Regions from separate parts of the Streptococcus sp. SR4 genome, predicted to be linked through region 1. Evidence: predicted binding sites of a transcription regulator. Region 1 holds the regulator's gene; each other region holds the start of a gene.

Region 1 (3,281 bases):
GTCGGTCCTATCTATGGCCAATCGTATTTTGAAAGGGATGACGAGTTTGGCGGATTTGTCTCGTTTGTCCTTGAATGAGCTTCAGGAGATTCCTGGTATTGGGCGTGTGAAGTCTATTGAGCTCAAGGCTATGGTGGAGTTGGCTAAGCGGATTGAGAAGGCTGAGTTGGCTCGGTCTGAGCAGATTATGTCTAGCCAGCAGGTGGCGCGTCGTATGATGTTGGATATTGGCGACAAGCCTCAGGAGCATCTGGTGGCTATCTATTTGGATACGCAGAACCGTATTATTCAGCAAAAGACGGTCTTTATTGGTGGGGTCCGTCGTTCGATTGCTGAGCCACGTGAGATTTTACATTATGCCTGTCATCTGATGGCAACGTCTTTGATTGTGGTTCACAATCATCCTTCGGGGGAAGCCTATCCTAGTCGTAATGATATTGATTTTACTCAAAAGATTAAGCGGTCCTGTGATGACTTAGGGATTTGTCTGCTTGATCATCTGATTGTTGGAAAATCAACCTATTATTCCTTTCGTGAGGAGAGGGAGGATTTTGAGCTTTAGATTGAGCCGATGGGATAAAGACAAGAAAAAGCAACTGAGTGCAGTCTCAGTTGCTTTTAAAGTTCGTTAACGACGTATTCAAAGAGTTTGAGGTCTTCTTCACGTTTGTCTAGGAGAAGCTCTGGGTGCCACTGTACACCAAGAAAGCGAAGGTCTGGACTATTTGACTCAACAGCTTCGACTGTGTTGTCCTCAGGATCACGCGCAATGACACGAAGGTCAGAGGCCAAGTGTTTGATACTTTGATGGTGGAAGGAGTTGATAGACGTTTCGCGTCCGTAGATTTCTGCCAACTTGCTGTTCTCATCAACAATCATCTCATGGTAGAGGTAATCAGAAGGCTTGTCCTGCCAGTGATTCTCAATATCTTGATGGAGGCTACCACCAAGTGCGACGTTCATGAGTTGGGTTCCACGACAGATTGAAAAGATGGGTTTCTTTTGCTTAGTAGCTTCCTCGATGAGTGCCATTTCAAAGATATCCCGTTCGAGGAAGAAGTCATCTTCACTGGCATGGTTCTCTTCGTTGTAGAATTTAGGGTCAACGTTTTGTCCACCGATCAGGATGAGTTTGTCAATCATGGAGATGTAGGTCTTGGCTTCCGAAGGATCGGATACTGGTAGTAGGATTGCTAGGCCACCGGCTCTTTGAACTCCTTCTACAAAGCCAGATGGGGCATAGGACCAGTTGATGTCTTCATGGGCTGGATTAGGCCTTACATTGGCAGTGATTCCGATAATTGGTTTAGTCATTGTTTCTCCTTGATTTTTCTTCTTCTTTCATGAAATAGAGTAGGGTTTGTAGTTCGCTAGTCAAGTCTACATATTGGACCACCACATGGCGTGGAAGATTGAGGTTGACCGGAGAGAAGCAGAGAATGCCTTCAATTCCAGCCTCAACCAAAAGATCAGCCACCTCCTGGGCCTTAACTGATGGCACTGTAAGGATGGCTGTTTTGATATCTTCTTGGGCAATCTTGTCCTTAATCTGGGAAATCCCATAGATAGGAATCTTGTCTTCGGTTTGAGTTCCAACCAGTTCGTTATCGTCTGTATCAAAAGCCATGACTAGCTGCATGCGGTTACGCTCTTGAAAACGGTAGTGGAGGAGGGCACGCCCGACATTACCAACACCTACGAGGAGTACCTTTGTTGTCGCATTGTCATTAAGGAGTTCAGCGAAAAATGTCATTAGCTTGTTCACGTCATAACCAAAACCACGACGACCTAGTTCGCCAAAGTAGGAGAAGTCCCGACGAACAGTAGCAGGGTCAATCCCAATCGCTTCAGCAATTTGTTTAGAGCTTGCTTTGTCGATATTTTCACGATGGAATCGTTTGAAAATACGATAGTAGAGAGAGAGACGTTTGGCAGTGGCGTTTGGGATGTTTTTCTCAAATGTCATTGATCGCTTTCCTTTCTTTAATTAGTATGATTCTCTTATATTTTAAGAAAAGTTTGTGAAGATTGCAACAAAATAGTGTAGATGAGGCGATATAAAAAACCTATCACATGGATAGGCTATTTCTATGTAGTAAGAAAAAATTTAGACTTCTTCTTGCTCGAAAACGTTACGATCAACCAAACTCTGCATCAAGAAATAGAATTTCTCTTGCAAGATGTGATGATCTTCATTTTTAAAGATATTAACGTTACGAAGGCCAGATTTGTCTGTAATCGACAATTTGAAACCAGTCAAGTCTTTGTTAATAGTGATTTTGAGTGGGAAACCTTCGCCTGAGTTAGGCACTTTTTCGAGAAGGCGGTGCAACTCGTAGTTTCCGATTTTATTTTGCACAAAAGTCGTATCACGTAGGGTGAATTTTTTGACATTAGGACTGATGGTGTAACGGTATTTACAGTCAGTCAAATGAATGCTTTTTTCAAATGCCATGTTAGTCTCCTATGATTTGATTAAGTTTTTCTGCTAGGGCCTGGAGTTCTTCAGCGGTATTTTCCTCTGATAAACTAATGCGAATGGCTGTTTTTAGCTTGTCAGAATCCTTGCCATAGAGGGCCTGGATGACGTGGCTAGGGTCAACAGTTCCAGCAGTACAAGCAGAACCCGTTGAGACAGCAAAGCCTGCTAGGTCTAACAAGGTTAAGAGAGGCCCATTTTCCTTACCAGGAAAACTGATGTTGATGACGTGAGGTAGGCTAGGTCTTCCACCATTGATTTCATAAGGAATGGTAAGGGAATCTAGAAAGGCCTGACGAATCGTTTCAACATGCTGGTAATTGTCTTGGTAATTCTCGCTAGCTTGTTTGTAAGCTGCGGTCATACCGGCAATACCGACCAGATTTTCAGTACTGGCACGGCGTTTTTCTTCTTGCTCACCACCGTGGAGTAGGTTGTCAAAATGCAAATCGTTATGATAGAGCAAGCCGACACCTTTAGGTCCGTGGAATTTATGGGCACTAATAGAGAGAAAATCGGCTCCAAGTTCCTCTGGGTGAATAGGAAGCTTTCCTGCTACCTGAACGGCATCGACGTGGAAGGCAGCTTGGTGATTGGCAAGCAAGTCTCCAATTTCCTTAATAGGAAGTAATTGGCCAGTCTCATTATTGGCATACATAACAGAAACCAGAATGGTATCGTCACGTAAGGCATCAGCGATTTGTTGGGCAGTAATGACTTGATTTTCTGGTTGAATATAGGTTACTTCAAAACCAAAACGCTCTTCCAAGTAGGCCATGGTGTGAAGGACAGAGTGGTGTTC
Region 2 (3,281 bases), on a different contig from region 1:
GAAGCGATCATAGTGTTGCTCTGCCAAGAACTTCTTAGCAATGGCTTCGTAAGTTCCTTCGGCAGCAGAACGGCTTTCATAGTTACCACGACAGTTGTGTGTCCAAACCGTTAAACCAAGTTCATGAGCATAATCTACAACTTCATTATTGATTGATACAAACTCATCAGCCAATTCTGCCAAATCAGAATTACCTTCCGCAAAGAAACTTGCAGGGTTTGATGGGTCAAAGAGTTCCCAGAGACAGTCGTCAAATTGAACGATTTTTCCACCAACTGTCTTGTATTCTTCCAAGAATTCTTTATAGGCATTAATCAAACCTTTTTTAAGGTCTTCATTTGTTTCATAGACTTGTCCTGGACCAGCCAAACGGTCAAAGATAGCAAGTTCAGTGTAGGCATGAGCAGGTCCCCAGATAGTTTGTTTGGTATCTTCATCACCAGCTTCAGCCTTAACCAATTTATAGATATCTAGGTAATGGTGGTTTTTACCTGAGAGAGGTTCAGTGATACGAATCCCAATATCCTTACGAGTCTCATATTGTCCGCCATCGTGGTCTTTAAATGTATAACCATGCTCAGCAATGTAACGTTCGATCCCTTTGAGACCCCAGACAAAGTCCAAGTGCCACATAGAACGCCCGAACTCACCATCGGTAAGGATGTCAATACCATTAGCCTTTTGGTCAGCTACAATTTGCTTAATATCTGCAGTTTCAGTTTCTTGATAACCAGGAAGGGCATCGTAGAAAGGATACTGGATATCGTCACGGTGCTCGATTTCGTCCTTGTATTTACGGAGATCTGCAGGACGAAGGAGAGAACCAACTAATTGAAATTTAGATTTTGTCATAAGATTCACCTCAAAATAAGATTTTATGTCTATAATACTTTTTATTTATTTCAATTGAAAATAGTTATTTTCTTCCTGTGGGTATAGTTTAAGACTATATAAAGTTTTGGTCTGCAAAATGATACTTCCTATGGTAAAATGAAAAGAAAACAATGAAGGTTGGGAACATGCAAAAAACATTTTTTATTATTAAACCAGATGCTGTAAAACGACACTTGATGGGACAAGTGATTGATCGTATTGAACGTCGTGGTTTCATTATTGAACGAATGGAAATGCTGACACTTGACGAAGAACGTCTTAAAGAACATTATGCTCAATTGGTTGATAAACCTTTTTTTCCTAGCATTGCAGAATTTATGATGAGTGGTCCATCCGTTATTGGTATTATTTCTGGTCCAGGTGTTATCAAGTCATGGCGTGATATGATGGGAGCAACTAATCCTGGGGATGCTGTTCCTGGAACGATTCGTGGAGACTTTGCAACCGCACCAGATGGTGACATGATTCCAAATATCGTTCATGGCTCTGATTCAGAAGAATCTGCGGCTCGAGAAATTAAGATTTGGTTTGGTGAGTAGGATGGATATAGTACAGATTCAATCAGATTTAGCTAAGGGTGGACTATTGATTGATGTCAGAACTCCAGAAGAGTATGGAGAAGGTCATGTTAAGGATGCCTTATTAATTCCTCACACGCAGGTTTTCACCGCTGACATTCCAGCTAAAAAAGACGATTCCATTTATCTTTATTGTAAAATGGGACCTCGTGCTGAATTTGCTGCATCAGTTCTTAAAGAGCGAGGCTATACTAAGGTGACTAACTTGGGCGGCTTGGACGATATGGAAGCACTAGGTTTTGAATTTGAGGAATAATAGGAATAAGGTCACCCAAGGGTGGTCTTATTTGTTTTCAGAAAAGTTTGATAATTACTTGACAACGTTTTCATAAAGGGGTAGAATTTTATTTGAGTTAAGACAAAGCCTATGAAAATGACTTTGCCAGAACTTGACTAACTTAGCGTATTCCAATTGAGATAAGAACTATTATTGGGTCCGTTACTCAATTGGTAGAGGAGGATTTCGTATGTCAAAAGTTGCTATTGTTACAGGTGCAGGTCAAGGTATTGGTTTTGCGATTGCAAAACGTTTGGTTGAAGATGGTTTTAAAGTCGGAGTATTGGACTACAACGCTGAAACTGCAGAAAAAGCTGTTGCTGAATTGTCAGCAGACAAAGCATTTGCAGTTGTAGCTGATGTATCTAAACAAGCTGAAGTAGCAGCTGCTTTCCAAAAAGTTGTTGATCACTTTGGCGATTTGAATGTTGTTGTTAATAATGCCGGTGTGGCTCCAACAACACCTCTTGATACAATTACTGAAGAACAGTTCCAACGTACATTTAACATCAATGTCGGTGGTGTTATCTGGGGTGCTCAAGCTGCACAAGCACAATTTAAAGCACTCGGCCATGGTGGTAAAATCATCAATGCAACATCTCAGGCTGGTGTCGTTGGTAACCCTAACTTGACTGTATACGGTGGTACTAAATTTGCTGTGCGTGGTATCACTCAAACTTTGGCGCGTGATTTGGCTGATTCAGGCATCACTGTCAATGCTTATGCACCAGGTATCGTTAAGACTCCAATGATGTTTGACATTGCCCACGAAGTTGGTAAAAATGCTGGTAAAGATGATGAATGGGGTATGCAAACTTTTGCTAAAGATATTACCCTCAAACGTTTGTCTGAACCTGAAGACGTAGCAGCAGCAGTTAGCTTCCTTGCTGGACCTGACTCAAACTACATCACAGGTCAAACAATCATCGTTGATGGTGGTATGCAATTCCATTAAGATTGAAAGGGAGAGCGAGAAGCTCTCTTTTTTTGCTTGATATAACATAATATTTCTGATAATATAATGGTAATTAATTATGCTTTAAAAGGAGTATCCCGATGTCAGACATTTTGCAGTATATTGTTGAACACCCATTTTTCTGTCTTATTCTATTAGGGGTTGTTGTACTTGCCTGTGGGTTGGGGCCATTTTCAAGTAGTTCAACAGAAAACAAGCGCTCAGCAATTATTAATAAGCACTACAACGATACTTTTAAGAAATAAGAAGGACTAATGCAGTCAGAAAGCAGATATTAGAGATAGGCAAAAGCCTGTCTTTTTTGTATAATAGAAGGTAACGATTAGTTTTTTTATAATCACAAGTAAGAACTAGGAAAGATAAAAATGCCAAATATTGAAGAATTAAAACAACGACAGGAGAAGATTCGTAACTTCTCTATTATTGCTCATATTGACCATGGTAAATCAACGCTTGCTGACCGTATCTTGGAAAAAACTGAGACTGTGTCAAGTCGTGAGATGCAGGCGCAGCTCCTTGATAGTATGGATCTTGAGCGTGAACGTGGTATCACTAT
Region 3 (3,281 bases), 190 kb from region 1:
AGCCATCTTCGTCACGGATTGGTTTAACTGTAGCGTATTTGATTGCTGACAATGTATCAACAGTATTTGCGAAACCACAGATACCGAATCCCATGTTAGCACGTTGTTTAGTTGGCAAGAAGGCCATTTGAACAGCTTCATAGTTGTACTTATCAGTCATGTAGTGGATGATGTTAAGGGCATCTACGTAAGTGTCAGTCAACCAGTCAAGAGATTTTTCGAAGTTAGCTTTAACAGTGTCAAAGTCAAGAACTTCATCACGGATTGGATCGATATCAAATACTTTGTAGTCTTTATGAACATCGTCGTAACCACCGTTCAAACCAGTAAGAAGGGCTTTAAGTACGTTAACACGAGCACCGAAGTATTGGATGTTGTGACGTTGTTCTTCGTTTTCTGGGTCAAGTGGTGATACACAACATGAGATACAGCTCATTTCACCGTATCCGTCTTTAGCCATAGTAGTTACACCTTCGTATTGGATAGAAGAGTGTTTGTGGCTCATGTGCATACAGTAGCGACGGAATGAGTAAGGCAATTTGTCAGTCCAAAGAACTGTCAAGTTTGGTTCTGGAGAGTTACCGATATTGTCAAGAGTGTTCAAGAAACGGTAGTCCATCTTAGTAACACGGTGACGTCCGTCAGCACCCATACCAGCCATAGAAGTTGTGATGAATGTTGGGTCACCTGAGTACAATTGGTCGTAAGCTTTTGTACGAGCAAACTTAACTGTACGAAGTTTCATAACGAAATCATCAACGAATTCTTGGATTTCTGATTCAGTGTAAGTACCACGAGCAAGGTCACGTTCTGCATAGATATCAAGAACGATTGGCACACGTCCAAGAGATGTAGCGGCACCGTTGATCACACGACATACTGCCATGAAGGCGATGTTTGTCCATTGGATAGCTTCTTTAGTATCGAAGGCTGGGCGACGAACATCTACACCGTAAAGGTCACCAAGGCGAACAACGTCTTGAAGTGCTTGGTATTGAAGGTTAACTTCTTCACGAAGACGGATAGTTTCTTCGTCGATTTCTTTGATAGCATTCCAGTCGTTAACTTTTTCTTGCATCAAGTAGTCAGCACCGTAGAGGGCAAGACGAGCGTAAACCCCGATGATACGTCCACGTGAGTAAGCATCTGGAAGACCAGTAACTGTGTGAGCGTGACGTGCACGACGGATGTTTGAAGTGTAAGCACGGAAGATACCATCGTTAACTGTAGTCACGTATTTTGTGAAAATTTCGTGTACAGCTGGGTCTGGTTCATAACCGTGTTCTTTCAAAGCAGTTTCCGCCATACGGATACCACCTTTAGGCATGAAGTTCAATTTAAAGAGCTCATCATTTTGGATACCATAGATAAGTTCATCTTCTTTTGAAATGTATCCTGCGTCAATGTCAGCGATTGAAGTTGGACGAGTATCCATTGGGAAGCGTCCTTCAGCTTCATAGCCTGCTTTAGTTTCATCTACGATTTTTTTAATTTTTAGAGAGCGTTCAGTTGGTCCTGCAAGGAAGCTTTCGTCACCATCATAAGGTGTGTAGTTTGCTTGAACGAAACGTGAAACGCTAGCTTTTTCTTTCCAGTCAGTTCCTTTAAAGCCTTCCCACGCTTTTTCAAAAACATCTGTGTTGGTTTTAACCGTTGCCATAGTTTGAATCTCCTATAATTCTAGTAACAAAATTATCTGTTACATTCTCTAGAAGTATTCTATCACACAGTAACCGCTTACACAACTTTAAAACTGTGTTTTTAGAGACATTCTTTTATAATACAGTTTTGAAAACGACAAATCTGTATTATAAATTTCTGTTTTTTGGTAGATTTTGGTATCATAAGGGGAGAATGCTTTGTAGTCCCAAAGTTTTATGTGAAAAGCTTTACAATGAGATAAATCTGAGAAAGGAGGCAGGGAGCCATGTTAGAGTTTCCTCTAATAAATGATACCAGTCGGAAAATCATCCATATTGACATGGACGCCTTTTTTGCTCAGGTCGAGATGAGGGATGACCCCAGTCTTAAGGACAAACCGGTTATTATCGGTCACGACCCTAGAAAAACAGGGGGACGTGGTGTGGTATCAACCTGTAATTACGAGGCTAGAAAATATGGTGTCCATTCAGCCATGTCTTCTAAGGAAGCCTATGAACGTTGTCCTAATGCTGTCTTTATCTCAGGAAATTATAGTCATTACCGAGAGGTAGGGATGCAGATTCGTGAGATTTTTAAACGCTATACCGACTTGGTAGAGCCTATGTCTATCGACGAAGCCTATCTTGATGTGACGATAAATAAACTTGGTATCAAATCGGCGGTTAAGGTAGCTAAACTTATCCAGTATGATATCTGGCAGGAACTTCATCTGACTTGTTCAGCAGGCGTTTCCTACAATAAATTTATCGCCAAACTAGCTTCTGATTTTCAAAAGCCTGCTGGTTTGACGGTGGTGCTTCCAGAGGAGGCTCAGGAATTTTTGGAAAAGCTCCCTATTGAAAAGTTTCATGGGGTAGGTAAAAAGTCAGTTGAACGTCTTCATGATATGGAAATATACACCGGTGCCGATCTTCTGAAGATTCCTGAGATGACGCTGATTGATCGTTTTGGACGTTTTGGATTTGATCTCTTTCGAAAGGCCAGAGGGATTTCCAATAGTCCTGTCAGGCCCAATCGCGTCCGTAAATCTATCGGAAGTGAGCGAACCTACGGCAAGCTTCTTTATAATGAAGATGACATCAAGGCTGAGTTGACTAAGAATGCTAGGCGGGTAGCTGAAAGTGCTCAGAAAAATAAAAAAGTTGGTCGAATTATTGTCATCAAGGTCCGTTATTCGGATTTCTCGACCTTAACCAAGCGTATGACCTTGGACAAATCGACTCAGGATTTCGACACCATCGAAAGAATTGCCCATACCATTTTTGATCAATTGGAGGAAAATAGCAGCGGTGTTCGCCTGCTCGGTGTGACGCTGACGGGTCTGGAAGATCAAGAAGGCAGGCAATTGGACCTAGATGATTTAGAGTCATTATAATAGTAGAGTTTTGATTTTTTCTTTTGGAAAGTGACCTTGAAGAATCATCAGACCTATGCTATCTTAAATAGTAACTAAAAGAAATGAGGGAATAATCTTAATGAAAAAAGTTCTTACCTATTTAGGACTGATTCTGGCAGCTTGCTTGCTTCTCGTAGCTTGTGCTTCCAATAAGCCAGCTGAGAAGAAAAAAGCGACACCAACTCCGACAGAACGTGCCAAGGCTGATGCGACAGTCTTAATT

Evidence for each region. Region 1 encodes Rex, which represses fermentation and respiration genes when NADH is low (regulators of the CRP and FNR family bind a similar motif). Its sites were predicted from a motif close to TTGTGAANTANTTCACAA; they were not measured.
Region 2: the regulator Rex is predicted to act here: its motif matches at 1,776-1,793, upstream of HMPREF1519_RS04830 ((S)-acetoin forming diacetyl reductase).
Region 3: the regulator Rex is predicted to act here: its motif matches at 1,878-1,895, upstream of pflB (formate C-acetyltransferase).

Annotation. Positions count from the first base shown of each region.
Region 1 covers NZ_AZYW01000068.1:57,776-61,056, reverse strand. Annotated here, with positions in the region: gene radC (RadC family protein) at 1-562, shown strand, start outside; gene HMPREF1519_RS08000 (gamma-glutamyl-gamma-aminobutyrate hydrolase family protein) at 619-1,314, opposite strand; gene HMPREF1519_RS07995 (redox-sensing transcriptional repressor Rex) at 1,307-1,966, opposite strand; gene HMPREF1519_RS07990 (DUF1831 domain-containing protein) at 2,108-2,455, opposite strand; gene HMPREF1519_RS07985 (cysteine desulfurase family protein) at 2,457-3,281, opposite strand, start outside.
Region 2 covers NZ_AZYW01000046.1:19,478-22,758, reverse strand. Annotated here, with positions in the region: gene HMPREF1519_RS04845 (cobalamin-independent methionine synthase II family protein) at 1-852, opposite strand, end outside; gene ndk (nucleoside-diphosphate kinase) at 1,020-1,433, shown strand; gene HMPREF1519_RS04835 (rhodanese-like domain-containing protein) at 1,435-1,728, shown strand; gene HMPREF1519_RS04830 ((S)-acetoin forming diacetyl reductase) at 1,940-2,704, shown strand; gene HMPREF1519_RS10585 (hypothetical protein) at 2,806-2,970, shown strand; gene lepA (translation elongation factor 4) at 3,091-3,281, shown strand, end outside.
Region 3 covers NZ_AZYW01000068.1:244,367-247,647, reverse strand. Annotated here, with positions in the region: gene pflB (formate C-acetyltransferase) at 1-1,660, opposite strand, end outside; gene dinB (DNA polymerase IV) at 1,928-3,037, shown strand; gene HMPREF1519_RS08935 (hypothetical protein) at 3,138-3,281, shown strand, end outside.